DNA from 4 places in the Kitasatospora terrestris genome. Region 1 is predicted to be linked to each of the others. Evidence: riboswitches for the same ligand, from Rfam matches in the RefSeq annotation. Region 1 holds a riboswitch; each other region holds the start of a gene.
The links. A riboswitch is a leader RNA that binds a small molecule or an ion and turns the genes downstream of it on or off. The one in region 1 is predicted to bind cyclic di-AMP.
Positions count from the first base shown of each region.

Region 2: linked by a shared signal. The riboswitch ahead of ABEB06_RS21170 (M23 family metallopeptidase) and the one ahead of ABEB06_RS29730 (glycoside hydrolase family 16 protein) in region 1 are both predicted to bind cyclic di-AMP.
Region 3: linked by a shared signal. The riboswitch ahead of ABEB06_RS36425 (transglycosylase family protein) and the one ahead of ABEB06_RS29730 (glycoside hydrolase family 16 protein) in region 1 are both predicted to bind cyclic di-AMP.
Region 4: linked by a shared signal. The riboswitch ahead of ABEB06_RS11100 (C40 family peptidase) and the one ahead of ABEB06_RS29730 (glycoside hydrolase family 16 protein) in region 1 are both predicted to bind cyclic di-AMP.

Region 1 covers NZ_BAABIS010000001.1:6,479,595-6,487,013, reverse strand. The annotation lists gene lnt (apolipoprotein N-acyltransferase) at 1-1,216, shown strand, start outside; gene ABEB06_RS29750 (VOC family protein) at 1,251-2,015, opposite strand; gene ABEB06_RS29745 (NADP-dependent oxidoreductase) at 2,019-2,927, opposite strand; gene ABEB06_RS29740 (GTP cyclohydrolase II) at 3,112-3,783, shown strand; gene ABEB06_RS29735 (hypothetical protein) at 3,869-4,693, shown strand; gene ABEB06_RS29730 (glycoside hydrolase family 16 protein) at 4,770-6,158, opposite strand; cyclic di-AMP (ydaO/yuaA leader) riboswitch at 6,162-6,324, opposite strand; gene ABEB06_RS29725 (family 16 glycosylhydrolase) at 6,436-7,419, opposite strand, start outside.
Region 2 covers NZ_BAABIS010000001.1:4,570,165-4,577,583, reverse strand. The annotation lists gene ABEB06_RS21185 (sensor domain-containing protein) at 1-422, opposite strand, end outside; gene ABEB06_RS21180 (GNAT family N-acetyltransferase) at 532-1,110, opposite strand; gene ABEB06_RS21175 (hypothetical protein) at 1,170-2,048, shown strand; gene ABEB06_RS21170 (M23 family metallopeptidase) at 2,267-3,061, opposite strand; cyclic di-AMP (ydaO/yuaA leader) riboswitch at 3,072-3,205, opposite strand; gene ABEB06_RS21165 (alpha/beta fold hydrolase) at 3,473-4,291, shown strand; gene ABEB06_RS21160 (TetR-like C-terminal domain-containing protein) at 4,291-4,857, shown strand; gene ABEB06_RS21155 (hypothetical protein) at 4,926-5,105, shown strand; gene ABEB06_RS21150 (hypothetical protein) at 5,283-5,495, shown strand; gene ABEB06_RS21145 (PP2C family protein-serine/threonine phosphatase) at 5,650-6,783, shown strand; gene ABEB06_RS21140 (SpoIIE family protein phosphatase) at 6,891-7,419, shown strand, end outside.
Region 3 covers NZ_BAABIS010000001.1:7,984,680-7,992,098, reverse strand. The annotation lists gene ABEB06_RS36440 (helix-turn-helix transcriptional regulator) at 1-449, shown strand, start outside; gene ABEB06_RS36435 (class I SAM-dependent methyltransferase) at 652-1,269, shown strand; gene ABEB06_RS36430 (peptidylprolyl isomerase) at 1,346-2,011, shown strand; cyclic di-AMP (ydaO/yuaA leader) riboswitch at 2,294-2,450, shown strand; gene ABEB06_RS36425 (transglycosylase family protein) at 2,454-3,620, shown strand; gene ABEB06_RS36420 (AurF N-oxygenase family protein) at 3,639-4,532, opposite strand; gene ABEB06_RS36415 (pseudouridine synthase) at 4,620-5,549, opposite strand; gene ABEB06_RS36410 (SpoIIE family protein phosphatase) at 5,703-7,419, shown strand, end outside.
Region 4 covers NZ_BAABIS010000001.1:2,405,636-2,413,054, forward strand. The annotation lists gene ABEB06_RS11090 (hypothetical protein) at 1-111, opposite strand, end outside; gene ABEB06_RS11095 (C40 family peptidase) at 237-1,280, opposite strand; gene ABEB06_RS11100 (C40 family peptidase) at 1,425-2,495, opposite strand; cyclic di-AMP (ydaO/yuaA leader) riboswitch at 2,506-2,660, opposite strand; gene ABEB06_RS11105 (C40 family peptidase) at 2,989-4,017, opposite strand; gene ABEB06_RS11110 (NYN domain-containing protein) at 4,223-5,584, opposite strand; gene ABEB06_RS11115 (hypothetical protein) at 5,765-6,031, opposite strand; gene ABEB06_RS11120 (rhomboid family intramembrane serine protease) at 6,179-7,033, shown strand; gene ABEB06_RS11125 (Lrp/AsnC family transcriptional regulator) at 7,030-7,311, shown strand; gene ABEB06_RS11130 (aminotransferase class V-fold PLP-dependent enzyme) at 7,319-7,419, opposite strand, start outside.

The sequences.
Region 1 (7,419 bases):
GGGCGCCCTGGTCGTGCTGCCGGCGCTCTGGCTGACCGCCGAGTTCGCCCGGTCCTGGCACGCGCTGGGCGGGCCGTGGGCGCTGTACGGGGCGAGCCAGTGGGAGCACCCGGCGGTCCTGGGCCTGGCGTCGGTCGGCGGGGTGTGGCTGGTGAGCGCCGCGCTGGTGGCGGCCAACACGGCCGTGGTGCTGCTGTGCACGGCGTCCGCGCTGCGGGTCCGGGTGGCGGCGGGTGCGATGGCCGCGCTCTGCCTGCTGACCGGTCCGCTGCTGTTCGCGCTCCAGGCGGCTCCCCCGGTGTCTGGCGAGGCGACGGTGGCGCTGGTCCAGGCCGGTCAGACGCCGGACGAAAACGCCCGGCTGGCGGCAAACGTCCGGTTGACCCGTTCGCTGGCCGGGCGCCCGGTCGACCTGGTCGTCTGGGGCGAGAGCTCCACCACCGCCGACCTGGACCGGGAGGGCGCGACGCTGGACCGGCTGCGGGCGCTGTCCGCCGCGACCGGCGCCCGGCTGCTGGCCGGGGAGGACGCCCGCAAGGCGGACGGCCGGATCTCCAAGGACGCGGTGCTGATCGGGCCGGACGGCATCGAGTCCCGCTACCGCAAGATCCGCCTGGTGCCGTTCGGCGAGTACATCCCGATGCGCTCGGCGCTCGGCTGGATCGCCGGGGTGAGCGCCGCCGCGGGCGAGAACCGGGCGCCGGGCGCCGCCTTCCACCTGCTCCCGGCGGTGGACCGGTCCGGCCGCCCGCTGCCGGTCGGCGCGCTGATCTGCTTCGAGTCGGCCTTCCCGGACATGTCCCGGGCGGCCGCCGCGGACGGCGCGCGGCTGCTGGTCTACCAGTCGTCGACCTCGACCTTCCAGTCGACCTGGGCGCCGGCCCAGCACGCCTCGCTGGGCGCGATCCGGGCCGCCGAGACCGGTCGGCCGGTGGTCCAGGCGGCGCTGACCGGCGAGTCGGTGGCGTACGACCCGCAGGGCCGCCGGCTGGCCCGGATGACCACCGACGGGAGCGGCACGGCCACCGTCCGGCTGCCGCTGGCGGCGCCGGGCGCCCGGACCTGGTACGTCCGGCTCGGCGACTGGGTGCCGTACACCGCCGTCGCGGTGACCGCCGGGGCGGCCGCCGTCGCCCTGCGCTCCCGGGCCCGCACGCGCCGGGCGGCGGGCCCGGACTCCGCGTCCCGACCCGCCGCCGAACCGGCCCGCCGCTGAGGCCGTCGCCGGGCCCCGCCGCCGTCGCCGGGGTTCAGCCCCCGCTGCCGGCCACGTGGATGCCGAACACCGCCCCCTGCGGGTCGCGCAGCACCGACAGCCGCGGCCCGTCCGGCACGTCGGTCGGCGGCAGGGTGACGGTGGCGCCCAGCAGCGCGGCGCGCTCGGCGGTCAGGTCGACGTCGGCGACCGCGAAGTACGGCATCCAGTACGGGGGGACGTCCGGCGGGAACTGGTCGGCCATGTCGAGCATCCCGCCGAAGTCCCGCCCGGCGATGCCCCACTGGGTGTACATCTCGCCGACCGTGACGCTCCAGCCGAACACCCGGGTGTAGAACTCCTTGGCGCCGTGGGTGTCGCGGGTGGCGAGCTCGACCCAGCCGAGCGAGCCCGGCTCGTCGATCAGCTGCGCCCCGCCGAAGGAGCGGCCCTGCCAGGTGGAGAGGACCGCGCCGGAGGGGTCGGCGGCGATCAGGAAGCGGCCCCAGTCCAGGGCCTCCATCGGCTCGACGAGCAGCCGGCCGCCGGCCGCCTTGATCCGCTCGGCGCAGGCGTCGGTGTCGGCGGCGGCGAAGGACACCGTCCAGGCGGTCGGCTGGTCCGGCTGCATCAGGCCGGCCAGCCCGGCGACGGCGGCCTCGCCGACGTAGAGCATGGTGTAGCCCATGGCCTTCTCGTCGGGTGACACCTCGACCCGCCAGCCGAAGAGCTCGTGGTAGAAGGCCTTCGCGGCGACGGGGTCCTTGGTGGACAGTTCGACCCAGCAGGGTGCGCCCTCGGTCGGCTCGGTGATCTTCACGGGTCAGCTCATCTCCAGGATCAGTTTTCCGCGGGCGTGGCCCGATTCGATCTCGGCCATCGCCTCGGCGGCGTGGGCCAGCGGGTAGGTCGCCGAGACGTGGGGGTCGAGCTCGCCGGCCGCGACGAGGTCGGCGAGCGCGGCCAGCACGGTGCCCTTCGGGTCCCAGGCCAGGTAGCCGCCGCCGAGCGCGGCGGCACCGTCCCGGTCGACGGTGGAGACCAGCCGGCCGCCGGCCCGGAGCGCCGGGGCGGCGGCCCGCAGGGCGTCGCCGCCGACCAGGTCGAGCAGCCCGTCCACGCCCTCGGGCGCGGCGGCCGCGACCAGGTCGGCGACCGGGCCCTTGGAGTCGACGGGGGTGGCGCCGAGCGTGCGCACGTACGCCGCGCTGATCCCGCTCGCCGTGCCGATCACCCGCAGCCCGCGGGCCCGGGCGATCTGCGCGGCGGCGGTGCCGACGCCGCCGGAGACGCCGAGGACCAGGAGGGTCTGCCCGGCCCGCAGGCCGAGCTGCTCGAGCCCGCCGTACGCGGCGGCGCCGGCCACCGGCAGGGCGGCGGCCTGCGCGAAGCCCACCCCGACGGGCTTGCGGGCGGTGGTCCGCGCGGCGAGCAGGGTGTGCTCGGCGAACGCACCGGCCGGGGCGATGCCGAACACCTGGTCGCCGGGCGTGAAGCCGGTCACCCCCGCGCCGACCGAGAGCACCACGCCGGACGCCTCGGTGCCCATCACCACGGGGAGTTCGCCGCCGGTGCCGAACAGGCCGCGCCGCTTCTTCCAGTCCGCCGGGTTGACCCCGGCCGCCCGGACCGCGACCAGCAGCATGCCGGGGCCGGGGTCGGGCACCGGCCGGTCGAGGAACTCCTGGGTCTCCGGTCCGCCGTACTCCACGAACCCGAACGCCTTGGACATGCCGCCTCACCTGGGTCGCCTGCACCGTCCCTGTCCAGCCTCGGGGGTACCGGTGGGTAACGCGGGGCCGCTGGGCCGAAAGAGGTTGTTCAAATTGGAACAACGGTGTAGCGTCAGCCCGGCACGATCGGTTCGAATTTGAACCACAGGCTTCGGGCCACACCCGCGCACCACGGAGGACGGAATGACGAACATCGAGACCGCCCGGGCGATTCCCGGCGCCGCCACCGTCCGCGCGCGCGTCCGCATCCCGCTCACCTTCCCGGACGGGTACCGGGTGGAGGCCGAGGTCACCACCTTCCACGGCCTGGCCGACGGCGCCGAGCACCTCGCCCTGGCCCTCGGCGAGCCCGAGCCGGGCGGCACCCCGCTGGTCCGGCTGCACTCCGAGTGCCTCACCGGCGACGTCTTCGGCTCCGACCGCTGCGACTGCGGCCCGCAGCTGCGCGAGTCGGTCGAGCGGATCGCCGAGGCCGGCGGGTACCTGCTCTACCTGCGCCAGGAGGGCCGCGGCATCGGCCTCTACAACAAGCTCGACGCCTACGCCCTGCAGGACCAGGGCCTGGACACCTACCAGGCCAACACCGCGCTGGGCCTGCCCGAGGACGGCCGCGACTACACCGCCGCCGCGCAGATGCTGGCCACCCTCGGCGCCCCGGCGATCCGGCTGCTCAGCAACAACCCGGACAAGGCCGGCCAGCTCGCCGACCTCGGCGTCACCGTGACCGAGCGCGTCCCGACCGGCGTGCACCTCTCCCCCAGCAACGTCCGCTACCTGCGGGCCAAGGTCGAGCACACCGGCCACTCGATCGCGCTGGACCTCTCCGTCCCCCTCCCGCACAGCCGCACCGCCTGACGGCCGCGGACCGGCCGCCCGTCCGTCCGTCCGCGAACGCCCCTCGACCAGGGGGGAACTGACGGGTGTTCTATGATCTCGGCCCATGACGGGACAACGTGGATCATGGCCGGGCGGGAGCGGCGACCCGCTGGTGACCAGGGCCGCCGAGCCCGACTGGACCGCCATGGCGGAGCGACACCAGGAGGAGCTGCGGCGCCGCAAGCACCTGCGCGTCGCGGCGGCGGGCGCCGTCGCGACGGCGGCCATCGGCGGTCTGGCCGTCCTGGTGGTGCCGGGCGGCTCGGGCGGCGGTCCGGCCCGCCCGGCGGCAGCGGCCGGGAGCACCGGCGCCTCCGCCGTCGCCCCGGCCCCGGTCGGGGGCCCGCCCTCCGGCTCCGCGGAGCCGTCCCCCGCCTCCACCGGCGACCCGGCCTCGGCGTCGCCCTCCGCGACCGGCGCCACGCCGGGGTCCGCCCAGGCGTCCGCCGGCTCGGGACGCCCGACCGCGCCCGCGACGAAGGCCCCGCCGGGCGGTGCGTCCTCGCCGACCCCCGCGCCCAGCGCGACGCCCACCCCGGAGAAGTCGCAGACCTCGACCCCGCCGCCCGGCAAGCCGTACACCCCGGTCCAGGTCTGCGGCAGCGGCTTCGCCGTCATCGACTCGCACTCCCTCGGCGCCGCCACCGTGTACCTGCTGTACAAGGGCGCCACCGGCGACAACTGCGTCACCACGATCGCCGGCAGCCCGAGCGGCCCGGTGCCGATGAACGCGACCCTGGCGGTCAAGGGCGGCACCTCGACCGGCAACCCGGGCAGCTTCACCTACTACGCGGGCCCGATCATCAAGCGCGCCCCCGACACCTGCGTGCAGTGGGGCGGCTCCTTCGGCGGCACCTCCTGGACCAGCGGCTGGACGCACTGCGGCTGAGCCCCGCCGGGAGACCTCGCGGCAGTGCCCCCGGACCCCTGCGCGGGTCCGGGGGCACTGCCGCGACGCCGGGAGGCTAGGAGGCCTTCCAGTAGCGCACCGAGTCGACGGCGATGTCGGCCGAGCTGCCGACCGCCGGGACGGTGCCGTCCAGCGCGGTCTCGGACTGCAGCACCCAGTGCATCGGCGTGTTCGGCACCCGCGAGGTGGAGTGGCCGATCAGCTTGCCGTCCAGGTAGAACTTCAGGTCGTTCGGCTGCCACTCGATCCGGCTGACGTGCCAGTTGCCGGCCGTCTTGATCCCGGTGGAGTAGGCGTCCTGGTCGCCGCCGGAGGTGCCGTTCTGGCGGTGCATGAAGGCGGAGACGTTCCCGCACAGGTCGCCCTCGGGGAAGTCGATCTCGCCGTCGCCGGGCCAGCGGTCGGAGTCCGGCCAGAGCAGCCAGGCCACCTTGTAGCCGGCGGCGCAGCTCGCCTTCCAGGTCACCTCGTAGGTGCCGTAGGTGGTGTTCGCCGGCAGCTTCGGGGTCGGCGCGGCCACCCAGGTGCCGGTGGAGTCCCGGTTGAGGTGGATGTTCAGCTGGCCGTCGGCGATCGAAAGGGCCTTCGCCGGGTTGTAGGTGCCGTTCTTCGAGGTGTCCTTCCACCCGGACGGGTAGGCCCACCACTTGGCGTCCACCGCGGCCGGCAGTCCGGAGCAGTGGCTGTTGGCGATCGGGCCGTTGGAGGAGCAGCCGGTCCAGCTGCCGAGCGGCACCGAGCTGCCGGTGAAGTCGTCGGAGAAGGTCAGCGTGCCGGAGGCGCTCGGGTCGGCGGTCGCGGTCGGCGTGGAGGTCGCCGTCGGCGTCGGCTTCGGGGTCGCGAACGGCGACTCGGACGGCGACGGGGTGGGGGTCGGGGTCGGCGCGGCCGTCGGGGTGGGCGACGCCGTCGGGGTGGTGGGCGCGGCCGTCGGGGTCGGGGCGGACGACGGGGTGGCGGCCGGAGTGGGCGTGGCGGTCGCCGTCGCGCTGGGCTGCGAGGGGGCCGGTGCCTGGGCGGCGTCGGCGTTGACCGTCAGCCGCTTGGCGGGCAGGTTGTGGTAGCCCCCGGAGAGGTCCTGCCAGTAGCCGAACACGGTGAACTCGCCGGCCGGCAGCGTCCGGCTGTCGGTGGTGAGGGTGTAGCCGTGCTGGCACACCCGGGTCCGGCCGCTCGACCCCGGGAAGTCCAGGTTGTTGCCGGCCGCGTCGCGGACCGCGACGCCCACCGAGCGGGCGGTGACGCAGCGGTCGGCGTGCACGGAGAGGCTGGCGGACGCGGCGGTGCCCGCGGTCATGGAGGTCGGTGCCAGCCGGTCCTGGATCACGGTCGTCCCGGTGGCGGCGTCGGCGGAGCCGAGACCGGTGAAGGCGATTCCGGCGACGACGGCCAGGCCGGTCGCGGCCACCGCGCCGACCCGGGCAGGTGTGGCGGAGATGCGCATGGGTGCAGTCCTCTGCGACGCCTGCGAGGTGAGCTGTCGGGTTCGGGCCGCACGAGTGGCCCGGCCGCCTGCGGGACGGCTTCACCCCGAGCCGTGGCAGCCCCGGGGAACGGGAATGCCAGGCGTACTACCTGGTTCCCCCGCTCCCGTCCGGCTCGAGTTCCGAGGTGCCGCCGACCGGGTGGACGGGATTAGGCGCCCCGGTGACGGTGCCCGCTCCCGGCGGGCGTCCGAGCACCCTAGCCGGTGGACGCGTACAAGACAATTGAACACCCGATCAGGACGGCCGCTGCCAGACCCGCACCCAGTCCACCTTGAACGTCGCGGTGTCGACGTCGGCGGGCGGCGGGACGGGGTAGCCGACCGCGAGGTTGATCAGGATCTCCATCGGGACGTTCGGGATCTTCTGCGGCTCGGTCACCCGGAAGCGCTCGACCCCGTCCACGTACCAGGTCAGCGAGGTCGGCTCCCAGTCCACCGCGAAGACGTGGAACCCGGCGGGGAAGTCCACCGGGCCGTAGCGGTCGGCCTGGTGGGTGTCGCTCCCGTCCGGCTCCGCCCAGTGGACGGTCATCTGCACCGAGCGCGCGTCCGAGATGAACTCGGCGACGTCCAGCTCGGGCGGGACCTTCCGGGCCTCGGGCAGCAGCCAGAACGCCGGGAACATGGTGTCCTCGTCCGGGACCCGCAGCGCCGCCGCGAAGTAGCCGTAGGTGAAGGTGTGGCGCGGGGGCGCGTCCCAGGAGTCGCGGCCGGTGGTGATCATGCCGGAGGTCCAGGGGTAGACCTTGCCGTCGGAGCCGACGGTCCTGCGGCGCTCGGCCACCAGCTGCGCCTCGCCATCCGCGACCTTCACCTGGGAGGGCAGGTACCACTCCAGCTCGTGGTTGCCGGCGTTGGTGCAGCCGTCGTCGTTCCAGTCGTAGCAGGTGGCCCAGTCGGCGCGGTCGAGCCGGGAGCCGAGGAAGTCGTCCTCGAAGACCTTCTTCCAGGGGCCGGGTGCGGTCGGGACGGACAGGTCCACGCTTGCCGTGGACCGTGGCGCCGACAGGCCGATCGGCATGGCCGAGGACCCTCCGCAGGCCGTCGTCAGGGCCAGCAGTCCGGCCGACCCCAGGCCGGCGACCCGGCGCAGCCGGCCGTCCGGCGCGGCCTTCTCCCCCGGCGGCTCGGCCGGTCGCGGCCCCGGCCGGCGCATCCGCTCCCGGTCGAGGACGGCGGCGACCAGCACCAGCAGCGTGGTGAGCACCGCGAGCGCGGC
Region 2 (7,419 bases), 1.9 Mb from region 1:
ATCGCCCAGGGCAGCATCAGCACCTGGTAGAGCGCGGCGCGCCAGCCGGCGCCGTCGGCCAGCCGGGCGGTGACCGCACCCCAGAAGCCCTCGCGCTCGGGGCGGACGGCGGGCGGGGCGGTCACCTCGGTGTCGAGCATGGTGCGGGCCCGCTGCCGGTCCAGCGCGCCGAGGCCGCGGGCCAGGACCAGCAGCAGCGCCAGCACCGGCAGGCCCAGCGCCGTCACCACCAGGCCGAGGCCTGCGCCGAAGAGGGCCACGGTCACCACGAACCCGGCGATCGCCACCGGCAGGCCGGTGAGGGTGAAACCGAGCTCGCGGTAGGTGCTCGCGGCGAACGGGGCGCGCCAGAAGGCGGGCCGGTGCGGCCCGGCCGGGCGGGTGCGGAAGGTGTCGGCGCGGTGCAGCGTACTGGTCGTCATGTCGGGCCCCTCGGCGTCGTGACTGCTCACGGTGCAACGGTGCCCGAGCGGGGAGGGTCGGCGGAATGAAGCCTGCTGCCGACTTCGGGGTGGGGTTGTCCCCACCCCCTCAGGTGGTGCGGGCTGCCGCCCACTCCGGTTCGAGCAGGGAGTACTGGAGCGAGTCGCGCCAGCTCCCGCCGACCCGCAGCTCGTGCCGGATCCGGCCCTCCAGCCGGAAGCCGGCCCGCTCCACCACCCGCGCGGAGGCGGTGTTGTCCGGGTCGATGCGGGCGGCCAGCCGGTGCAGGCCGAGCGTCCGGAAGCCGAACCCGCAGAGCAGTTCGGTGATCTCGCCCGCGTACCCCCGGCCCCAGGTGTCCCGGCGCAGCGCGTACCCGACGAACGCGGCGGTGTCCCCGTCCCGGGTGAACGCCGCCTGCCCGATCGGCACCCCGCCCTCGCCGTCGTCCCCGGCGTCGGCGAGCGGCACCACCGCCAGGCGGTAGTAGGTGCGCGGCTCGCGCTCCGCCTCCTCCAGGTAGTGGCCGATCTGGTCGGCGCACTCCTCGACGCCGCGCGGCTCGAACGGCAGGTACCGGGCGGTCTGCGGGTCGCCGAAGACCGCGTGCAGCGCCTCGGCCTCCTCGGGCGTCTGCCGGTACTCGCGACAGATCAGGCGCGGTCCCGTCAGCCGGATGAGTTCCATGGGCCCCGACCCTACCGCCGCAGGTGAGCGGGGTCGGCGGAGCCGGTTACCGTACCTGGGTGACTGACGAGGACCTGCGGCTCAGCCCGCGCACCCGCACCGCCGAGCTGCTGGCCTGGGCCGGGGAGGAGGGCCGCCCGCCGGTGCCGGACGGGGCGCTGCGGACCGTGCTGACCCTGCTGGAGCTGGGCGGCGCCCGGCTGCACGACGGCTACCCCGAGCTGAACTCCGCCCAGCTGGAGCAACTGCTTTACGAGCGCCTGTACCTGTACGTGCAGCCGGTGGACGAGCCCGGGGCGTACGAGGCGTACGGCGAGGCCGTCCGGCTGCTGATCGACCGTCAGCGGGCGGCCCGCCGGCTGAACGCCAAGCGGTGGGAGCGGCTGCACGAGGAGGCGGAGTGGCAGGGCGAGGTGCTCTGCGGGCTGCTGCGCCGGGCCGACCTGGTCACCTGGCCGCGCCTGTACACCCTGCTGCTGCGGGCCGACGGGATCGACCCGGCGGACGGGGGCGCGGTGCGGGCTTGGCTGGACGGGTTCCGGGAGCTGCCGGAGGAGGAGCGGCTGGGGCGGTACGCGACCGCGCCCGGACTGGTGGCGGCCGAGGGCCAGGAGGAGTGGGACGCGGCGCGGCTGCTGCTGGTCGGCATGGCGACGGACGGCGCGCGGCGGCTGCTGGAGCAGGGGCTGATGCAGCGCAGCTACCGGAACCTGGCGGAGCTGACCGCGCGCGGGCTGCCGATGCCGGAGGAGCTGGCCGGGGACTTCGACGGGTTCGAGGCCGCGGTGGAGGCGGAGGCGCTGCGGCTGTACGGGGAGTGGACGAGCCCGGGGCTGGCGGCGCTGCTGGTGGCGGAGTACCCGGACCTGGCGCCGGAGCCGGGCCCCGGGGACATCGAGGCCTACCTCGCGGAGCGGGACGAGCCCGGCGAGGGCTGAGCCGGGAGCGGGCCGGACGGCACCGGACGGCGGCGGGTGGCCGCGCGGAGGGCGGAACCCGCGAGCGGTCCGGCGCCGTCCGGCCGGAGGGGCCCTGCGCACGGAGCGGACCGGGCCGGACAGAGCCTGCGCACGGAGCCGGTCAGGGCGGGCTCCGGGCCGGGTCCGACGGGCCGGGCGCGGGGAAGGGGCCGCGGCCCGGCTGCCGTCGGGAGCGGCTACGGGGTGAGGCCGTGCGATCCGAGCCAGGTGAGCGGGTCGATCGGGGCGGCGCCGTCGGGGCGGACCTCCAGGTGGAGGTGGGGACCGGTGACGCCGGTGACGTTGCCGGTGGCGCCGACGGTGCCGAGCACGGTGCCGGTGGTGACGGGGCCGGCCGGGGTGGTGATCCGGGCGAGGTGGCAGTACCAGAGCTCGGTGCCGTCGGGCAGGGTCTGGATCACCCGGTAGCCGTACGGGCCGGACCAGCCGGCGGAGGTGACGGTGCCGCCGGTGACGGCGGTGACCGGGGTGCCGGTGCGGGCGGCGAAGTCGAGGCCGGTGTGCAGGTGGGCCCAGTGCGCGCCGGCCTGGGCGAACTGCGCGGCGAGGCGGTAGCCGGTGACCGGCAGGGCGTGGTCGCCGAGGGGGACCGCGGCCTCCTGCGCGGCGCGCCTGGCCTCGGCCTCCTGGGCGGCGGCGATCCGGGCGGACTCGTCGGCGGCGGTGCGCCGGCCGTCGGCCTGCTGCTGGATGCGGGCGGCGAGGGCGAGTCCGGGGTCGGCGGACAGGACGGTCCCGGAGGCCTCGTCGGGGGCGGTGACGGAGGGGGCGGCGGGTGCGTCCGCGGCGTGGCCGGCCGGGGCGGCGGCGAAGCCGGTGGCGCCGAGCGCGGCGGTCATCGCGGTGACGCCGAGCAGCGGGCCGGTGCCGCGGGACTGCCGGGGCAGCCGGTGCCGGGTGTCGTGCCCGGTCGGGTGGTCGAGCAGGCTGGTGGCTGCGCCGGAGCTGTCAGCGGTCTGGGTGGACGCCACGGGGGCGCACTCCTTCCTTCCCTCTCGCCGACCGGGTTAGCTGACGGGTTCGGAGGTGGAAGGTCTCCTACGGCCGGTGGCCCGGGGGCCTGGCCGATTCACCCCAGGGAACGTGGTTCCCCGGCTCCTGGGCGCGCCCGCGAGGGGGCGGCCCGGTGGATTAGGCGACCGCGCGCGGTGCCGTGTGGGTACGGCGTTGCCGACCGCGCTGCGTTATCAAACGTTAATCCTATGGACCCCCTGTTTCCAAGCGTCTCGGGAGAGGCAGTGATGCCCTCCTGACGACCTGTGGGCGATTTGTGATGATTCGACGGGCCCGACGGAGGGGTTGACGGCTAAGGCTATTAGCCTTAGCTTTATGGCTAACAGCAATCGGCACCGCCGACGCACGCAGCCCGCAGGAGGCCCGCGATGAGCTCCACGACCACCCCCACCCGCTTCTTCGACGTCCCCGGCGGCCGGATCGCGTTCGACGACACCCCGGGCGAGGGACTGCCGGTCGTCCTGCTCCCGGGCATGCTCGACCAGCGGGCCGCCTACCGGCACCTGGTCCCGCTGCTCACCGCGGCCGGCCACCGGGTGATCACCATGGACCTGCGCGGCATGGGCGAGTCCTCGGCCGAGTTCGTCGACTACTCCCCGGCCGCGATCGCCGCCGACCTGCTCGCCCTGCTCGACCACCTGGGCATCGAGCGGGCCGTGCTGGCCGGCAGCTCGTACACCGGCGCGACCGTGGTGAAGGCGGCCGGGCTGGCGCCGGAGCGGGCGGCCGGCGTGGTGCTGATCGACGCGTTCATCGAGAACCTGCCGCTGAACGCCTTCCAGAAGGCGTTGTTCGGCGTGGTCGGCCCGGTGGTCAAGGCGTTCCCCGGGGTGTGGGGCACGCTGCAGAAGTTCTACTTCCCGACCGAGCGCCCGGCCGACTTCGACGCGTACCGGGCGGGCCTGTCGGCGATGCTGCGCGAGCCGCACCGCAAGGTCGCGCTGGCCGGTTACCTCTCCGGCGACTCGGCGCCGGTCGGCTGGTCGGCGGCGGTCCGGTGCCCGGCGCTGGTGCTGATGGGCACCGAGGACCCCGACTTCCCGGACCCGGAGCTGGTGGCCGACCGCCAGGCGGCGGCGCTGAACGGCCGCAAGGTGATGATCGAGGGCGGCGGCCACTACCCGATGGCCGGCCACCCGCAGGCCGTCGCCGCCGCGCTGCTCCCGTTCCTGGCGGAGGTCGCCTGATGCCCCGGGTCGGACTCACCCCCGCCGCCGTGGTCGACCGGGCGCTGGAGCTGGTCGACGAGCACGGTGTCCAGGAGCTCACGCTGGCCGCCGTGGCCGGCCGGGCCGGCGTGGCCACGCCCTCGCTGTACAAGCACGTCCCCGGCGGCCTGGCCGAGCTGCGCCGGCTGGTCGCCGTCCGGGTCACCGGCGAGCTGGCCGACCGGCTGGCGGACGCGGCGCTCGGCCGCTCCGGCGACGCGGCGGTGGCCGCGCTGATGGCGGCGTACGCGGCCTACGCCACCGAGCACCCGCGGCGGTACGCGGCGGTGCCGCAGGCGCCGCAGGAGGACGACCCGGAGCAGCTGGCGGCCGCCACCCGGCTGGTGGAGGTGGTGCTGCGGGTGCTGGCCGGCTACGGGCTGGACGGCGCGGAGGCGATCCACGCGACCCGGACGGTGCGGGCGATGGCACACGGGTTCGCCTCGCTCGCCACCGGCGGCGCGTTCCGACTGGCCGAGGACCGGGCGGTGACGCTGGACCGGATGACCCGGGTGCTCACCGAGGGCCTGCGCTCCTGGCCGTGAGCCGCGGGGCCCGGAGGCCGTGACCGATGCGCCGGACGGGCGTTGGGCAGGGCATGAAGAAGCGCTCGATGCTCGCCTTTGCCTCGCTCGCCGTCGGTGTGGTGGCCTCCCTGACCGCCCCCAGCGCGCACGCCGTCCCGCAGGTGCCCGCGGGCCCGCTGACCGACGCGATCACCGCCCCCGACCTGCCGCTCGGCCTCGACCGGGTCGAGACCGTCACCCCGGAGCTGCCCGACCTCCAGGCCTGAGGCCCGCGTACCGGCGCGCGCCTCCGGCAGGGGCGCGCGCCGGTACGTCTTCGGATTGCCTTCGATACCGTTCCGTCACCGTTCACGCGTAAGACTGTCAGCCCAGCGGGAAGTACTACAGTCGGGTCGACCCACGACCCGTCAGCTCACCCGGCGGCAGCACGGAGGACAGGAACGATGACGCAGACGGCGCAGCACACCGAGCCCGTCACCGGCCTGGTCCCGGCACCCCGCCGCCCGCTCGACCCGGAGCCCGCCCCGGCGGCCGAACCGCGCAGCACCCCGGTCGGTGAGCTCCGCCGGGCGTTCGCGGTGCTGCGCGGCCTGCGCACGCTGCGCCCGGTGGCGGCGCGCCCGCAGCCCGGCTACGGCGAGGTGGACGGGCAGTAACGGACGGGGGCCCGGCACGGGGAACGGCACGGGAACCCGGCCCGTCGACCCGCGCGGGAAGCGGCACAAGTACGACTATCCGGACATTCGGCGATAAATTGAGCTGAACCAGCGGATCGTCAGCGGCCTGTGCCCGCGTACCGGCGGAGGTGCCGTGCCCGCAGTCACCACCGTCGCCAGGAGGGCCGGCGCGCGGCTGCGCCGCAGCCCGCTCGGGCGGTGGCTGAGCCGGCTGCTGGACGGCGACCCGGCCGCCGAGCGGGCCGCGCTGGCCGTGCTGGTGGTGCTCTCGTCCACCCTCACCTGGCTGGCGATCCTGAAGCCCGATCTGTGCCCGCCGTCCGCGCTGGTCTTCCCGGTGATCCTCGGCGGCTACCTGCTGCACGTCCACCGGCAGTACCTGCTGATCGGCGCCGTCGCGCTCTGCCTGGTCGCCGACGGGCTGCTGCGGCAGCCGTACGGGGTGCGGCCGGGGTCGGTGCTGGTGATCGCGTCGGCGGCGGCGCTGGTGCTGGCCACCTCGCGCTACCGGACCCGGCTGGGCCTGCGCGGCCTGCGCGGCGACACCATGCTGGTCGAGCTCGCCGAGCACGCCCTGGCGCTCGGGCGGCTGCCCGACGGGCTGCTGGACTGGCGGTTCCACCAGGCGGTGTCGCCGGTGCGGGGCACGCTGTTCTCCGGTGACTTCCTGCTCGCCGCGCACCAGCCGGAGCGGGACCTGCTGGAGGTGGTCCTGGTGGACGTCTCCGGCAAGGGCAGCCGGGCGGCCGCCCGGTCGATACACCTGTCGGGGGCGTTCGCGACGCTGCTCGGCTCGGTGGAGCCGGAGCGGTTCCTGCCCGCCGCCAACGACTACCTGGCCAAGCTGGACTGGGAGGACGCCTTCGCCACCGCGGTGCACCTGGCGATCCGGCCGTCGGACGGGCGGTACCGGGTGTTCAACGCGGGGCACCCGCCGGCCGTGCAGTACTGCCGGGCCGGCGGCGGCAGCTGGCTGCGGGCGGGGGTCGGCGGCCCGGCGCTGGGGGTGCTGGCCTCCGTGCCGTACCCGCCGCAGCGGGGGCGCCTGGCGCTCGGGGACTCGCTGCTGCTGTACAGCGACGGGCTGGTGGAGGTCCCGGGCGAGGACATCGACGAGGGCATCGACCGGCTGCTGGCGGCCGCGGCGCCGCTGCTGCGGTACGGCGGGACCGGGGACCCGGCGCAGACGCTGGTGCGGACGGTGGCCCCGGACGTGCAGGACGACCGCTCGGTGATCGTGGTGCGCCGGCTGGGAGCGGGCGCCTGAGACCCGGTGGTTCGCAACCGGCCGGGTGAGCGATCTGTCAATAGGATGTTCAGCAACAGTGAAGGCGCACGCGGCGCGCGGCACGACCGGAAGGGCCTGGTACCGCCATGGACCTGACCTCGAACCGCCGCGCCACCCGGACCGAGCTGCGCTGCGTCCGGCTGCTGCTGCGCGCGTCGAGCGCGACCGAGCTGCTCGGGACGGTCCTGCTGGAGGGGCCGAGCTGGATCACCCGCGAGGGGTCCGCGCTCTACCTGCTGGACTCCGCCGGGATGCTGCGCCTGGCGGCCTCCGACAGCCTGCCGGAGTGGGCGCACGAACGCTACGGCGTGGTCGACCCGGCCGGCGACCTGCCGGCGGCACTGGCCCTGCGGCGGCGCGAGACGGTGCTGCTCAGCCCGGAGCAGACCAGCGCCGACTACCCGGACACCAACGCCGGCCGGGGCACCGGACTGGTCGCGCTGGCGGTGATGCCGCTGGTGGTGGACGGCGACCCGATCGGGGCGCTGGCGCTGGCGCTGGCCCACCGGGGCACCGTGCCGCGCCGCGACCTCGACACCCTGGAGACCCTCGCGGAGGCCTGCGCGACCCGGCTGTCGCACCTGATCGACCACGTGCACGCGGCCGCCGGCCCGG
Region 3 (7,419 bases), 1.5 Mb from region 1:
GCTGCGTCTGCTCGGTGGCCCGCCCGGACCGCAACATCGTGCTGCGCTGGTTCTCCGACCGGGTGGTGCGTGATCGCCTGGCCGCCGAGGAGCACGAGGAGTACGCCCGGCAGCTGGTCGCCGACCTGCGCGCCGCGGTCGTCCGGCGCGGCACCGACGAGGCGTCCCGCGCCCTCCTCGCCCGGCTCCGGGCCTCGGCCGCCGGGCAGGAGTTCGCGGCGCTCTGGGAGCGGCACGAGGTGGCGGTCCGGACCTCGCACCCGTACCGGCTGGTCCATCCCGAGCTGGGCCGGATCGTCTTCGACTGCGAGGTGCTGGCGACGCCGGCGGCCGACCAGCGCCTGCGCGTCTTCACCCCGCCGCCCGGCGGCACCGAAGCCCTCGACCTGCTGCGCGCGCTCGGCCCCGAGCACCGGCACTGCGCCGAGGCTGCCTCCCGCGGCTCCTAGCCCCCGCACCCCGACCGCTTCATCGGCCTCCGACTCCTGCACCGGCGCACGGAACCCGCACGCCGCGCCCCTCCCTGCGTCGGCGGCCTGCTGCCGGTGCTCGGCGGCGGGCCCGGCCCGGCCGGGTCCGCCGGCTCCGCGCCGCCGGCTCCCCCGCCGGATAGGCTCGACCTCCCGACGAGCACCGCACCGGAGGCACGCCTTGGACAGCAGCGCCTGGGACACCCGCTACCGCAGCTCGGAGCTGGTCTGGGGCACCGAGCCCAACCGCTGGGTCGCCGCGGAGACCGCCGACCTGCCGCCCGGGCGGGCGCTCGACCTGGCGGCCGGCGAGGGCCGCAACAGCCTGTGGCTGGCGGCCCGGGGCTGGCGGGTGACCGCGGTGGACTTCTCCCCCGTCGCGCTGGGCCGCGCCCGCGCGCTCGCCGCCGCGCTGCCCGCGGAGGCGGGCGCCCGGGTGGAGCTGGTCGAGGCGGACGTGCTGCGGTACGAGCCGGAGGCGGCCGGGTACGACCTGGTGCTGATCGCATACCTGCAGTTGCCCGCCGGGCAGTTCGCGTCCGTGCTGGTGCGCGCGGCGGGGGCGGTCGCACCGGGCGGCACGCTGCTGGTGGTGGGTCACGACTCGACCAACCTCGCCGGGGGCGTGGGCGGGCCGCAGGACCCGGCGGTGCTGTACCGCCTGCCGGAGATCCTCGCCACCCTCGCCGGCAGCGGCCTGACGGCCGTTCGGGCGGAGCGGGTCCGCCGCCCTGCGACCCGTCCTGACGGGACGCCGGGTGAGGCGATCGACACCCTGGTGCGCCTGCGTCGCGGGTGAATCCGGCACGCTTGGCGGCCGACCGGACGGGGCATGCATGACGGGTCCACGCCAACTCCACCCGGAAGGTCGATCCGTGAACCGCAAGTCCTTGGCCCTGCTCACCGCCGCGGCCACCCTGCCGCTCGCTCTGTCCGGCACCGCCGCCGCCCAGCCCTCCGGGGCGGGCCCCGCGGCGTCCGCCGCCTGCAGCTACACCCCGGCGGTCCCGGCCGACAACTTCAAGGGCATCCCGGTGTTCGACGCGAAGCGGGCGGCGAAGCCGTACAGCGCGACGCTGCGCACCTCCCAGGGCGCGATCACGTTCAAGGCGCTGACCGACAAGGCGCCGTGCACCACGTTCTCGTTCCGGTTCCTGGCCGAGCACGACTACTTCGACCGCAGCCACTGCCACCGGCTCACCACCCAGCGCATCTTCGTGCTGCAGTGCGGCGACCCGACCGGCACCGGCAGCGGCGGGCCCGGCTACTCCTTCCCGGACGAGAACCTGGAGGGCGCCACCTATCCGGCCGGGACGGTGGCGATGGCCAACGCCGGCCCGAACACCAACGGCAGCCAGTTCTTCTTCGTCTGGAAGGACACCAAGCTCTCCCCCGCCTACACGCCGTTCGGTCGGGTGACGGCGGGGCTCGACGTCCTGCAGAGGATCGCGGCGGGCGGCGAGGACGACCAGAACAACCCGGGCGACGGCTTCCCCACCCTGCCGGTGAACATCCGTCACGTCGCCATCACCAAGCGCTGACCGGACCGACACATACCTCCGGCCGCCGACCTGGCGTCAGCGGCCGGACCGTACCGTGGTTCGAGCTTCGCGCAAGCGAGTTTCGAACGGCCGCGCGGGGCGGCGGTGTGCGGACGGGGCTTGTGGGGAGGCTGTGGTTTGTGGGCGACGAAGGCGGACGGCCCGTGACGGGGCCGTGATCCGGGCGGTATGAGCTTGTGATTGGCTGCCCGGGTTGAATAGTCTCCGTGCAGCCCGCACACGCGGGCCCCGTGCGCGGAAACGCCGAGCCCTGTCCGCCGCGCTCCCGGGATGCCGAACACACCACCTGGGGCAGGGGTGGGGGAACCAGGTCAGTCGCCGTCCCCGACGGCTCGGGGTGAAGCCGCCTCCCGGCGGCCGGGCCACCTCCCGGTCCGAACCCGACAGCTCACCTCGCAGGCGTGCGGAGAGGGACGTCCTCATGCTCTTCACGGGCCCGGGTCGGCACCGCCGCCCCACCCAGGCGGAGAAGGCCATCGCTGTCGCGAGTATCGCGGGCGTGGGCCTGGCACTGCCCCTGCTGGCCGCCACCGGGGCGCAGGCCGCGCCGACGCCGGTCTGGGACAAGGTCGCGGGCTGCGAGACCGGCGGCAACTGGAGCGCGGACTCCGGCGACGGCTACCACGGCGGCCTGCGCTTCACGGACTCCACCTGGGCGGCGTACGGCGGCACCGAGTTCGCGCCGAGCGCGGACAAGGCGACCCGCAGCCAGCAGATCGCGGTGGCCGAGCGGGTGCTCGCCGCCGAGGGCGAGGGCGGCTGGGGCACCTGCGCCCAGCAGGCGGGCCTGTCCCGGGACGGCGTGACCGGCGTGGTGGACGTCAACGACTCGGCGGACGAGACCGGCTCGCTGCGCGGCAGCCGGGGCGTCGACATGGTGAACGCGGCCCAGGACGGCTCGCTGCCCGCCGCGCACACCACCCCGGTCTTCTCCGGCCTCCCGGGCTGGGACCCGGTGTACAGCGTGTACTGGTACGAGCAGGACGGCGGCTGGTTCTGGACCAGCCACCGCTCGGTGTACGAGCACCACGTCAGCTCGGCCGCCGCGAAGGCGGCGAAGGCCGCGCAGGACGCCCGGGACGCGCAGGGCATCACGGCGCCCGCCACCACCGCGCCGGTCGCCCCGGCGACTCCGGCGACTCCCGTGGTCCCGGTCGACCCGACGGTTCCCACCGCGCCGGTCACCACGACGCCGACCCTGCCGACCGACCCGACCGGGACCCCGACCGTCCCGCCGGTCACCGTCGACCCGACCGCTCCGATCACCGGCGCCCCGACGCTGCCGGTGGCGCCGCCGGTCGACCCGACGGCGCCGGCGACCGGTCCGACCACCCCGACGGTCCCGGGCGCCGACGCCACCGCTCCGGCCGCGCCCACCGCGCAGCCGAGCTCTCCCGCCACCGAGACGGCCCCGCCGGCCGCCGCCCCGCAGGCGTACACGGTGGCGGCGGGCGACACGCTGGCGTCCATCGCCCGCAACAACGGCCTGCAGGGCGGTTGGAAGGGGCTCTACGAGTCCAACAAGCAGGTCGTGGGTGACAACCCGGACCTGCTCAAGCCGGGCCTGGTGCTCGAGCTGGACAAGTAGGGGCCGCCGGGCCGCCGGTCAGTGGATGACGCCGGCGGCCCGCAGCAGCCAGCGGTTGGTGCGGCCGACCAGCCCGGCCCTGTCGAGGACGCCGATCACCTTGGCGGCCATCTCCACCTTGGTGGCCCGCCAGTGCGGGTTGGCCTTGGCGACGGCGCTGCCGACCTCGGGGGCGATGCCGACGGCGCGGTACAGGCGCGGGTGGATCAGGCTGACGGTGGCGAAGTAGACGATCAGACCGATGAACAGCTGCTCGTAGCGGCGCCGGACCGGACCGAGCCGGCGCCGCACCAGCTCCTCGCGCGCGTAGCTGATGTGCCGCGACTCCTCGATGACGTGGATCCGGGACACCTGCCGGGTGAGCGGCTGGAGCGTCTCGTCGGCCATCAGTTCGCGCTGGAAGGCGTCCAGGATCTCCTCGACGTACATGGTGCCGCCGAAGGTCTGGCTGTGCGTGGAGATCGCCTTGAAGAGCCGTCCGAGGTTGTGCGCCACCGGGCGCACGCCGTACGCGGGGACGCCCATCCAGCTGATCATCCTGGCGAACATCACCGAGTGCCGGCACTCGTCGCCGATCTCGGTCAGCGCGTACTGCACGTGCGCGGAGGTCGGGTCCTGGTCGAAGGAGTGCCGCAGCAGCATCTGCATCAGGATCTCCTCGAACCAGATGCCGACGCTGGCGATCGAGGCGGTCTCGTGCTTGCTGAGCTCGATCCGCCGCTCCTCGTCCAGTTCCTCCCACAGCGGGGTGCCGTAGAGCGAGAGGCGGTGGGGCGGGCAGTAGTAGCGGCCGGGCTCGGGGGCGGAGTCCCAGTCGACGTCCTTGAGCGGGTCGAAGGAGAGCTTGGCGGACGAGGCGAGCAGGCGTTCGGCGGTCCGCTCGCGGTCGCGCAGGCGGGTCGTCTCGGGCATGGGGATCTCCTTCGCGGCGCGTACGTGTCCCGTGCCGCGACGGTAGAAGTTATTAGACCCACCGTCAATACACCGCGCAGAACCCGTCTACCCGGGCCACCCCGCCAGCGCGCGGCGGCTGCGGAAGCGGTGCTCCTCCCCGCTCACCGGATCAGTGAACTCCAGCGACCTGGCCAGCAGTTGCAGCGGCGCCCCGAAGTCCTCCGGCTCGGACGCGGGCCGCACCACGGGGTAGATCGGGTCGTGCAGGATCGGCACGCCCAGGCGGTTGAGGTGCACCCGCAGCTGGTGGGTGCGGCCGGTGTGCGGCAGCAGCCGGTAGAGCGCCAGGCCCGCGCGGTGGCCGACCAGCTCCACCCGGGTCTCCGCGTTCGGCTCGCCGGGCACCTCGTACGCCGCCATCTCGCCGCGCACCTTCACGATCCGGCTGCGCACCACCGCCGGCAGCTCCAGCGCGGGATCGTGGCGGGCCACCGCCCGGTACTCCTTGCGGGCCAGCCGGCGCTCGAACAGGCCCTGGTAGGCGCCCCGGTGGCGCGGATCGGCGACGAACAGCACCACGCCCGCGGTCAGCCGGTCCAGCCGGTGGGCGGGGCTGAGCGCGGGCAGGTCGAGGTCGCGGCGCAGCCGGGCGAGCGCGGTGTCGGTGACGTGCGAGCCGCGCGGGGTGGTGGCGAGGAAGTGCGGCTTGTCCGCGACCACGATCCGCTCGTCGCGGTACAGCACCTCCACCTCGAAGGGCACCGGCTCCTCGTACGGGGTCTCCTCGCGGTGGAACCACAGGTACCCGCCGGGGGTGAACGGGGTGTCGGCGTCGATCGGGCCGTGGGCGGCGACGAACTCGCCGCGGGCCAGCATCCCGGCCACCCGGTCCGGTCCGACGGCGCGGCCGTACCGCTCGCGCAGGTAGTCGGCGGCCGTCGGCCACGGGCCCTCCTGCGGCAGCTTGACCCGGACCGGGTCGATGCCGTCCCGCTGCGGCAGCGGGCTCGCCGGCACCCCTGACCTGCGCCCCACAGTCCACCACTCCCGCCGCTCGACCCGTCCGCCCACCCTACCCACCGCGCGGCGCCGCCCGGTGGCCGGAACGCCTTCGGCTCCGTACGGGACAGCGGCGGGCCGCCATGGGAACATGGCAGGGCGGAGCGCCCAGTGAGCGGCAGGTGGCCGATGGACACCGACAAACAGGGCAGGATCCCCCAGACCCGCCGGAACCCGGCCCTCGCCGGAGCCGACGAGCAGGCCTTCGACGGCCTGCTGACCATCCCGATCGCCACGGCGCTGATCGCCGAGGACGGCCTGATCCTGCACTGGAGCCCGGACGCGGAGGCCCTGCTCGGCTACCGCGCGGACGAGGCGGTCGGCTCGCCGGCCGCACAGCTGCTGGTCACCGCCGAGCAGCGGCCGGAGGTGCTGGCGCTGTTCCGGGACATCCTGCAGGGCCGGGCGTGGTCCGGTGTCTTCCCGGTGCGCCACCGCAGCGGGCACCACGTGAACCTGGAGTTCCGCACCCACCCCATCGCCGGGCCGAACGGCCGGCCCCTGGTGCTGGCGGTCGCCTCGGACGTGACGGCGCTGCGCCGGCTGCAGGCCGACCTGGCGGTGCTGGACGGATTCTTCACCCAGTCCCCGGTGGGCATGGCGGTGTACGACGCGCAGCTGCGCTTCGTCCGGCTGAACGAGGCGCTGGCGAAGATCAACGGCCTGCCGGTCGACGCGCACCTGCGCCGCCGGGTGACCGAGGTGCTGCCGGGCATCAACGGCCGGGAGATCGAGGCGGTGATGCGCCGGGTCCTGGAGGAGGGCGAGGCGGTGGTGGACACCCGCTCGCACGGTCGCACCCCGGGCGACCCGACCCACGACCACGCCTGGTCGGCCTCCTACTTCCGGCTGCAGCAGGCGGACGGGCGGGTGCTGGGCGTCTCCTCGACCATCGTGGACATCACCGAGCGCTTCCAGGCCGAGACGGTGGCCGCCCGCGCCCAGCGGCGGCTGACCCTGCTGGCGGAGGCCACCGCGACGGTCGGCACCACGCTGGACGTCCGGCAGACCGCGCACGAGCTGGCGGACGCCGTCGTGCCGGACCTCGCCGACAGCGCCGGGGTGTTCGCGCTGGAGCACCTGATCAGCGGCGGCGAGGAGCAGCCGGCCGACGAGGTGCCGGGCGACGGCGGGCAGCTGCCGCACCGGCTGCGGCGGATCGCGCTGACCACGGTGGACCCGGACCTTCCGACCCGGCACCTGCCGACCGAGGCGGTGCTGCTGGTGCCCCGCGAGTCGGCGTACGGCCGGGCGCTGGAGCTGGGACGCACGGTCAGCGCCCCGACGTGGGAGCTGCCGCTGCTGGCGGAGGCCGTGCCGGAGCACGCGCTCAGCGCGTACCTGGGCGACCGGCCGCGCCGGGTGGTGGTCACGCCGCTGGTGGCCCGCGGCTCGGTGCTCGGCATGCTGGTGTACTCGCGGCGGGCGGACCGCGAGGAGCTGACCGAGGACGACGTCACGCTGGGCGACGAGCTGGCCACCCGGGCGGCGACCGCGATCGACAACGCCCGGCTGTACACCCGGGCCCGGGACGCCGCCGAGCAGCGGCGGCGGGCGCTGGAGACCGCGCAGACCGCGCAGGAGCGCCTGGCGCTGCTCAACGAGGCCTCCACCCGGATCGGCACCACGCTCGACCTGGCGACCACGGCCCGGGAGCTGGCCGAGACCGCCACCCCGCGGCTCGCCGACACGGTGATCGTGGAGGTGCTGGACGCGCTGGTGCGCGGTGATCCCTCGCCCACCCCGGGGCAGGCGGACCGCTCGGCGGTGCTGCGCCGGCTGGCGTTCCACACCGTGCCGGGCAGCGGGATGGTGCCGGTCGCGCCGGAGGGCACCGTGCACCGCT
Region 4 (7,419 bases), 4.1 Mb from region 1:
CTCTGCCCGGCCGAGCGACGAGCCGGCCGCCGGACCGGACGGCGACCCGGTCGGGCCGGCGGGGGACGGCACGGTCGGCAGCGGGGCGCCGACCGGCGCGGGGGCGGTCACCCGGGGCAGCGAGAGCTGCGCGAGGCCGCCGGCGGCCAGCAGCAGGGCGGCGCGGCGCGACAGCAGCGGCCGGCCCGCCCCCGGTCGGGGGGCGGGCCGGCCGTCGGCCGCGGGATCCGTGGAGCTCAGACCCGCACCACCCCGGTGACGGGCATCGCGTTGACGCTCTCGTACCGCACCCGCGCGCCCGGGTAGGGCGCGTGCACGACGACACCGCCGCCGGCGTACATGCCGACGTGGTGCATGTCCCTGTAGAAGATCACCAGGTCTCCCGGTCGTGCTTCGGCGAGGCTGATCCGCCGGCCGGCGGAGGCCTGGGCCTGCGAGGTGCGGGGCAGGGTCACTCCGGCCTGCCTCCAGCTCCAGTACATCAGACCGGAGCAGTCGAAGGCACGGGGGCCGGTGGATCCGTACACGTAGGGGGAGCCGATCTTGCTGATCGCGGCGGCGAGCGCGACGGCGGCCCGGTCGGAGGAGGGCGGCAGGGTGCCGAGGTCGAGCCGGTCGGTGCCGCGGGTGGCGCGCTGCTCGGCCTCGCGGGCGTCGTCGGCGGCCATCCGGGCGCGCTCGGCGGTGCCGAGGCCGTCGAGCAGCTTCTGCGCCTTGAGCAGCCGCTGCCGGATCTCGTCCTTGGACTCGGCGAGGGTCTGCCGGACCCGGTCGAGTTCGGCGAGCTTGCCGGTGGCCTCGGCGCGCCGCTGGTCGAGCCGGCCCTGCCGGTCGAGCACCTGGCGCAGGGTCTCGTTCTGCCGCTCGACGGCCTGGTCGAGGGAGCGGGCACGGGCGAGGTAGCCGGCCGGGTCGGAGTCGAGCATCAGCCGGACGCCGGGGTCGATGCCGCCGGAGCGGTACTGGGCGGCGGCGACCGCGGAGAGGTCCTGGCGGAGCAGGTTGAGCTCCTCCTGGCCGGAGGCGATCTGGTCCTGCAGCGCGGAGGTCTCGGCCTGGAGCCTGCGCTGGAGTTCCTGGGCCGCGTTGTACTTCTCGGAGGCCTGCTCGGCCTCGTCGTAGATCTGGTCGATCTGGGCCTTGACGTCCTGCCTGCTGGTCGGCTCGGCCTGGGCCGGGGTGACGGTCACGCCGATGGCGCTGGTCGCGGCTGCGGTGAGGGCCAGCGCGCAGGCCAGCCGCTGGACGCCCGGCAGAGTGGGGCGGCGGTGCAGTGACATGGGCCAGAGGCTAGCGAGTCGCCCCGATCTAGTCCAAACCCCTCCACCACCGAATATTTGACCCCAAATCGGACAGAAGTCCGACCGGTGCGCGAAGGGCCCGGCACCCTGTGGGGTGCCGGGCCCTCCGGGAGTCACGGGGCGTCAGACCCGGACGATCCGGTTGATCGGCATCGCGGTCGCCGACTCGTAGCGGACCTGCGCGCCGGTGTGCGGCGCGTGGATGATCTGGCCGTTGCCGACGTACATGCCGACGTGGTGCTGGTCGCCGTAGTAGATGATCAGGTCACCGGGCTTGGCGTTGGCGATGTTGCTGCCCACGCTGGTGCCCGCGCCGGCCTGGGACTGCGAAGTGCGCGGGATCGAGACACCCGCCTGGGCGTACGCCCACTGCATCAGACCGGAGCAGTCGAAGGTGGACGGGCCCGCCGCGCCGTAGGAGTACCAGCTGCCCAGCTTGGACTGGGCGGCGGCGATGGCGGCGGCCGCGTAGCCGGAGCCGGCCGGCAGGTTGGCGGGGGCCAGGTCCGCCCGGGGCGTGTCGCGCGAGGCGCGCTCGGCGGCGGCCTGGGAGCTGGCGGCGGCCTTGGCCTCGGCGGCGGCGAGGTCCTCGCGCTCCTTCTGGGTGAGCGAGTTCAGCAGCTCCTGGGCCTTGGCCAGCTTGCCCTGGATCTCTTCCTTGCCGGCCTTGAGGCTCTTGGTGGTCGAGTCCAGCTCGCCGAGCTTCTGCTCGGCCTCCTTGCGCTGCTGGTCGAGCTTGCCCTGCTCGTCCTTGAAGGCCTTCAGCAGGTCCGCCTGGGTGGCGCCGACCTGGTCGAGGCGGCCGGCCTCGCCGAGGAAGACGTCCGGGTTGCTGGAGAGCATCAGCTGGACGGTCTGCGGGATGCCGCCGGTGCGGTACTGCTCGACGGCGATGCCGGCCAGGGTGTCCTGAACCGTGGTCACCTGGGCCTGCTGGCGGGCGACCTGGTCCTGGAGCTGGGTGACCTGCTTCTGCAGGGTCTGCTGCTTCTCGACGGCGGCGTTGTACGCCTCCGTCTTGACCTCTGCCTGCTCGTTGAGCTCGTCGACCTGCTGCTTGACCTGGTCCTTGGTCGGCGCCGGGTCGGCGTGGGCACCGGCCTGGGCGGAGAGCGCGACCGCGGTGGCGGCAGCGGCGGTCAGGATCGAGATGCGGGCGCGGCCGGCGGGCTTGGGACGACGATGGGACGCCACGAAGGCGGACTCCTTCTCCTCACACCGCCTACCAGGTGAGCTGACGGGTTCGGGCGAAGAGCTGCCCTACGACGCCTCCCCGCCCGCTCGCGCGGCCGTCCTGGCGCCGATTCACCCCGGAGGAACTGGTGGTTCCCCGGCTCCGTTCCACAGCACCCCCGCAAGGGCTTCCCCGCGGCAGACCAGCTGCCCCGCTGCTTCACGGACTCGGCGGCGACCACCGCCGTCGCCCGGGCTGGGCGATCGACTTCACGGCGGTCGAGGCATGACCCTAGTAACCCAACCGTGATCCGTTCAAATCCTTGTCAGAAAAAAATCTGAAAGAGGCTCAATTTCGATTTCAAATATGACCGCTTGTGATCACGCAGTTACCGACCGCTGATTTATTCGCATCATAAGCCTGGAAAACACGAAGCCCGGACGTGTCGCAGATCACAGGGCGATCTCGACGCGTCCGGGCGTGTCACGGCCCGTCAGGAGCCGGGCGAAACGGTCAGACCCGACGAATGGTCTTGATCGGGAGGGTGTCGACGGCCATCACCTTCACCACGTCGCCGGTGCGCGGCGCGTGGACCACCAGGCCGTTGCCGATGTACATGCCCACGTGGTGGGCGTCGCCGTAGTAGATGACCAGGTCGCCCGGCTGGGCGGCGGACAGCGGCACCCCGGTGCCGACCGAGGCCTGGGACTGCGAGGTGCGCGGCAGCGAGACCCCGGCCTGCTTGTACGCCCAGACCATCAGGCCGGAGCAGTCGAAGGTGCTCGGGCCGGTGGCGCCCCAGACGTACGCCGAACCGCGCTTGCCCATCGCCGCGTTGACCGCGACACCGGCGTAGCCGCCGGGCTGCGGCAGGCTGGAGAGGTCGTAGCGGGAGTCGCTGCGGGAGGCGGCGGCACCGCCGCCGAGGATAGCGGCCCGGTCCGCGGCGCTGAGCTTGCTCAGCAGCTTCTGGGCCTCCTTCAGCTTCTCCTGGACCTGGTTCTTCGCGTCGTTCAGCGCCTGGGTGGAGCTGTCCAGCTCGGCGAGGACGGCCGCGGCCTCCTGCTTCTGCTGGTCCAGCCGGCGCTGCTGGTCCTTGAGCGACCGGAGGGTGTCGGCCTGGGTGTTGGCGGCCTGCTCGAAGCTGGAGGCCTGCGCCAGGTACTTGTCCGGGTCGGTGGAGAGCATCAGCTGCATCGACGGGTCGACGCCGCCGGTGCGGTACTCGTCGGCCGCGACCGCCGCCAGGCCGCCGGCCAGGTCGGTCATCTGGGCCTGGCTGCGGGCGATCTGGTCCTGCAGCTGGTCGGCCTGCTTGTGCAGCTGGTCGGCCCGCTCCTTGGCGCCGTTGTACTTCTCGGCCGCCTGCTCCTGCTCCTCGAGGAGCTTGTCGACCTGGGCCTTCACCTCGTCCTTGTTCGGCTGGGCGGGCGCGGCGTGCGCGCTCACCTGGGCCGACAGGGCGACCGCGGTCGCGGCGGCAGCGGTGAGCACGGAGACCCGCGCACGGCTCGGCTGCTTGGGACGGCGGTGGGAGGCCAAGGGTGTAGCTCCTTCTTCCAGCTGGACTCACCCGTTCGGGCGATAGTCCGGAAAATAGGTTTGACGCCAGACCCTAGTGAACTCGGCGCTCCCGCGCCACTCCCCCACCCCCACGAACTTCCCAACCCGGGCGGGCTTCACGCGATCGACACATCGCGGCCACCCGGGCGCCCCGACCAGCACCGACGGAGCGCCTGAGCCCGGCTCAGCTCCGGGACAACCGATTCAGCAGCAGCACCGAGGCGACCGGCCGGGCACCGGCCTTGCGGACCCCGTCCGCCACCTCCCGGTCGGCCGAGACCACCACCACCGGACGGCCCTCCGGCTCGGCCCGCACCAGCCGGCGGATCAGCTCGTCCGCGGTCTCCCCGGTCCGGCTGAACCGCACCCGCACCCCGCGCGGCGGCGCCATGATCACCGGCACGTCCAGGTCCTGCCCGTCGAAGACGCAGGTCACCTCGGCCTGGGTGCGCTGGGCCAGCATCGCCAGCCCGCCCAGCAGCCGCAGCCGCTGCTGCTCCAGCGGCAGCGTCGGATAGCCGGTCTTGGTCACGTTGTAGCCGTCCACCACCAGGTGCACCTGAGGGATGGCCAGCAGCTGGTCCAGCAGCGCCGGGTCGTCCTCCGCCAGGCCCCGGCGGGCCACGTCGTTCGGCGAGGCCGAGCCCGGGACCACCGCCTCCACCAGGTCGGCCGGCCGGATCTGCGCGACCGGCAGCGCCAGCTCCCGCTGCAGGCCCTGCGCCGACTGCAGCACCGTGTCCAGCAGCAGCCGCAGCCGCATGTCCTCCACCGAGCGGCCCTCGCGGGCCGAGCGGCGGCCGGCCTCCACCGCCGCCTCCAGCTCGGAGACCCGGTGCCGCAGCCGGCGCGCCTCGGACTCCGCGGTGCTCCGCTCGGTCGCCGCCGCGGTCCGCGCCGCGTCCAGCTCCGCCTGCAGCTTGCGGGCCTCCGCCTGCGCCCGCCGGGTGTCGCTCTCCAGCGTCCGCACCCGCTTGCGCAGCGACTCCACCTCGCGGCGCACCCCCTCGGCGTCCGCCCGTTGGCGCTCCTGCTCGGCCCGGGCCGCGCCGCGCGCCTCGGCCAGCTCCGCCTGGAGCTTCTCCACCAGGCGGCCGGCCTCGGCGGCCGCGCCCTCGGCGTCGACCCGCTCGGCCTCCTCGCCGGCCTCCGCGACCACCCGGGTCCAGCCGGGCGTGCGCAGCAGGTAGGCGGCGGCCGCCACGTCCATCGGGTCGGCGGCCGAGGGCACCGACCCGGCCTCCAGCGACTTCACCAGATCGGGCTGGCCGAGCCGCAGCCGTTCGGCTATCCGCAGCCGGAAGGCCGGCTCGGCCTCCAACGCCGCGGCCAGCGCGGTCGCCGCGTACTTGGCCCGGCGGGCCGGCGTGAACTTGGCGTACTGGCGCAGCGAGGCGGGCAGCTCGGCCGGCGGGATGGCGCCGAGGGCGTCCGCGGCGATCCCGACCACCCGGCGCCGCACCCCCTCGGGCAGCGGCCGGTCCAGCACCTCGGCCGGCTCCTCGGCGGGCCCGGAACCCTCCGCCGGCCCGCTCGCTGCCTCCACCACGTCGTCGGCTCCGATCCTGATCACTGGGCGGTGCCGGTCGGCCGGTTGCCGACGCCCTGGAACTCACCGCTCCCTGCAATTGTCCCGTCTACCCTGCCGCACCGACAGCACCCCCGCGACGAGTCCGCCCCGCGGCCCACCCCGGACGGGGGCGGGACGCGGGGCGGGCGACGTGCGTCAGGCCTGCTGCTCGCCCTCGGCGGCAGCCTCCTCGGCACCCGGACGGGCCACCAGCTCGACCTGGTCCACCGCGTTGCACCAGCGGCAGCGCACCGACTCGATGGTCTCGGCCAGCACCTCGGTCTCCTCGACCTTGGAGTCGCCGGACAGGTCGAAGTGCACGAAGTCGATCACCCGGGAGGAGCGGGTCACGTCGAAACGGGTCAGGTTGCCGCACAGCGTGCAGCGCCAGCGGGTCTCGTCAGTCGGCGCGGCGATGGTCACCAGGGGTCCTCTCGGCGGGTTCCGGCTCGGACTTCCAAGCCTATTGCCTGCGCCGACGCGCCCGGGAACCGGTCCACGGCGCGGACACTTCACCCGTCCGCAGCACCCCCGGTGTCGCCGGGGCGGCCCCGAGGAATGCTCCCCGGCATGGTGCTCCCCGTCCTCGACCGGGCCGCTCCGCCCGCTACCGGGCCGGGCCCGGCCCCCGTGGTCACGTACGCGCTGATCGCCGTCTCGGCGCTGGTGCTGCTGCTCGGTCCGAGCGGCGTCAATCCGCTGTACGGCACCGGGGCCGCCCGGCTGTGCGCCGAGCAGCGCTACGAGCACCGCTGGGGGGCCGTCCCCGCCGAACTGATCGACCGTCGGCCGCTCTCCGCCGAGCGCCTCCGGCAGGTCGCCCCGGTCACCCCGGACTGCGTGCTCTCCCCCACCCCGGGGAAGGTGCCCGCGCTCTCGGTGCTGACCTCGCTGTTCGTGCACGCGGGCTGGCTGCACCTGCTGGGCAACCTGCTCTTCCTCTTCGTCTTCGGCCCCGGGGTGGAGCGCAGGCTGGGCCGGGCCCGTTTCCTGCTCTGCTACCTGGCGATCGGCTACCTCGCCACGTACGGCTTCGCGCTGGCCGAGGCCCGCACCCCGGACGCGGTCCGGGCACTGGTCGGCGCCTCCGGCGCGATCGCCGGGGTGCTCGGCGCCTACCTGCGGCTGTACCCGAGGGCGCGGGTGACCGCGCTGGTGCCGGTGCTGCTCTTCCTGCCGCTGCGCTTCCCCGCCTGGCTGGTGCTCGGCCTGTGGTTCGCCCTGCAGTGGTGGTCGGTGCGCGACGGCGGCTCGGGCGTCGCGTACCTGGTGCACGTCATCGGCTTCACCGCCGGCTGGCTGTTCACCTGGGCCGCCTGCCCGCGGACCGCGGGCCCGCCCGCCGCCCGCCCGCCGACCGGGAGACGCGGCGACGGGGCGGCCGATACGCTGGCCGCACCCCCGTTTACAGGAGCGCCAGAGTGATCACTGCGATCGTCCTCATCAAGACCAGCGTCGACCGGATCCCCGAGATCGCCGAGGCCGTCGCCGCGATCGACGGGGTCAGCGAGGTCTACTCGGTGACCGGCTCCTACGACCTGGTCGCCATGGTGCGGGTGCGCCGTCACGAGGACCTCGCCGAGGTGATCCCCGGTCAGGTGAACAAGGTGCCCGGCGTCACGCACACCGAGACCCAGATCGCCTTCCGCACCTACTCGCAGCACGACCTCGAGGCGGCCTTCGCGCTCGGCCTGGACGAGTAGCCCGGGCTCACCTGCCCGAGGTGTCGGCCACGCAGCGGCCGTCCTCGTTGCGGTAGGTCCACTTGGCGCCGTCCGCGACCAGCTCGCGGACGGCCGCCAGGAAGCGGT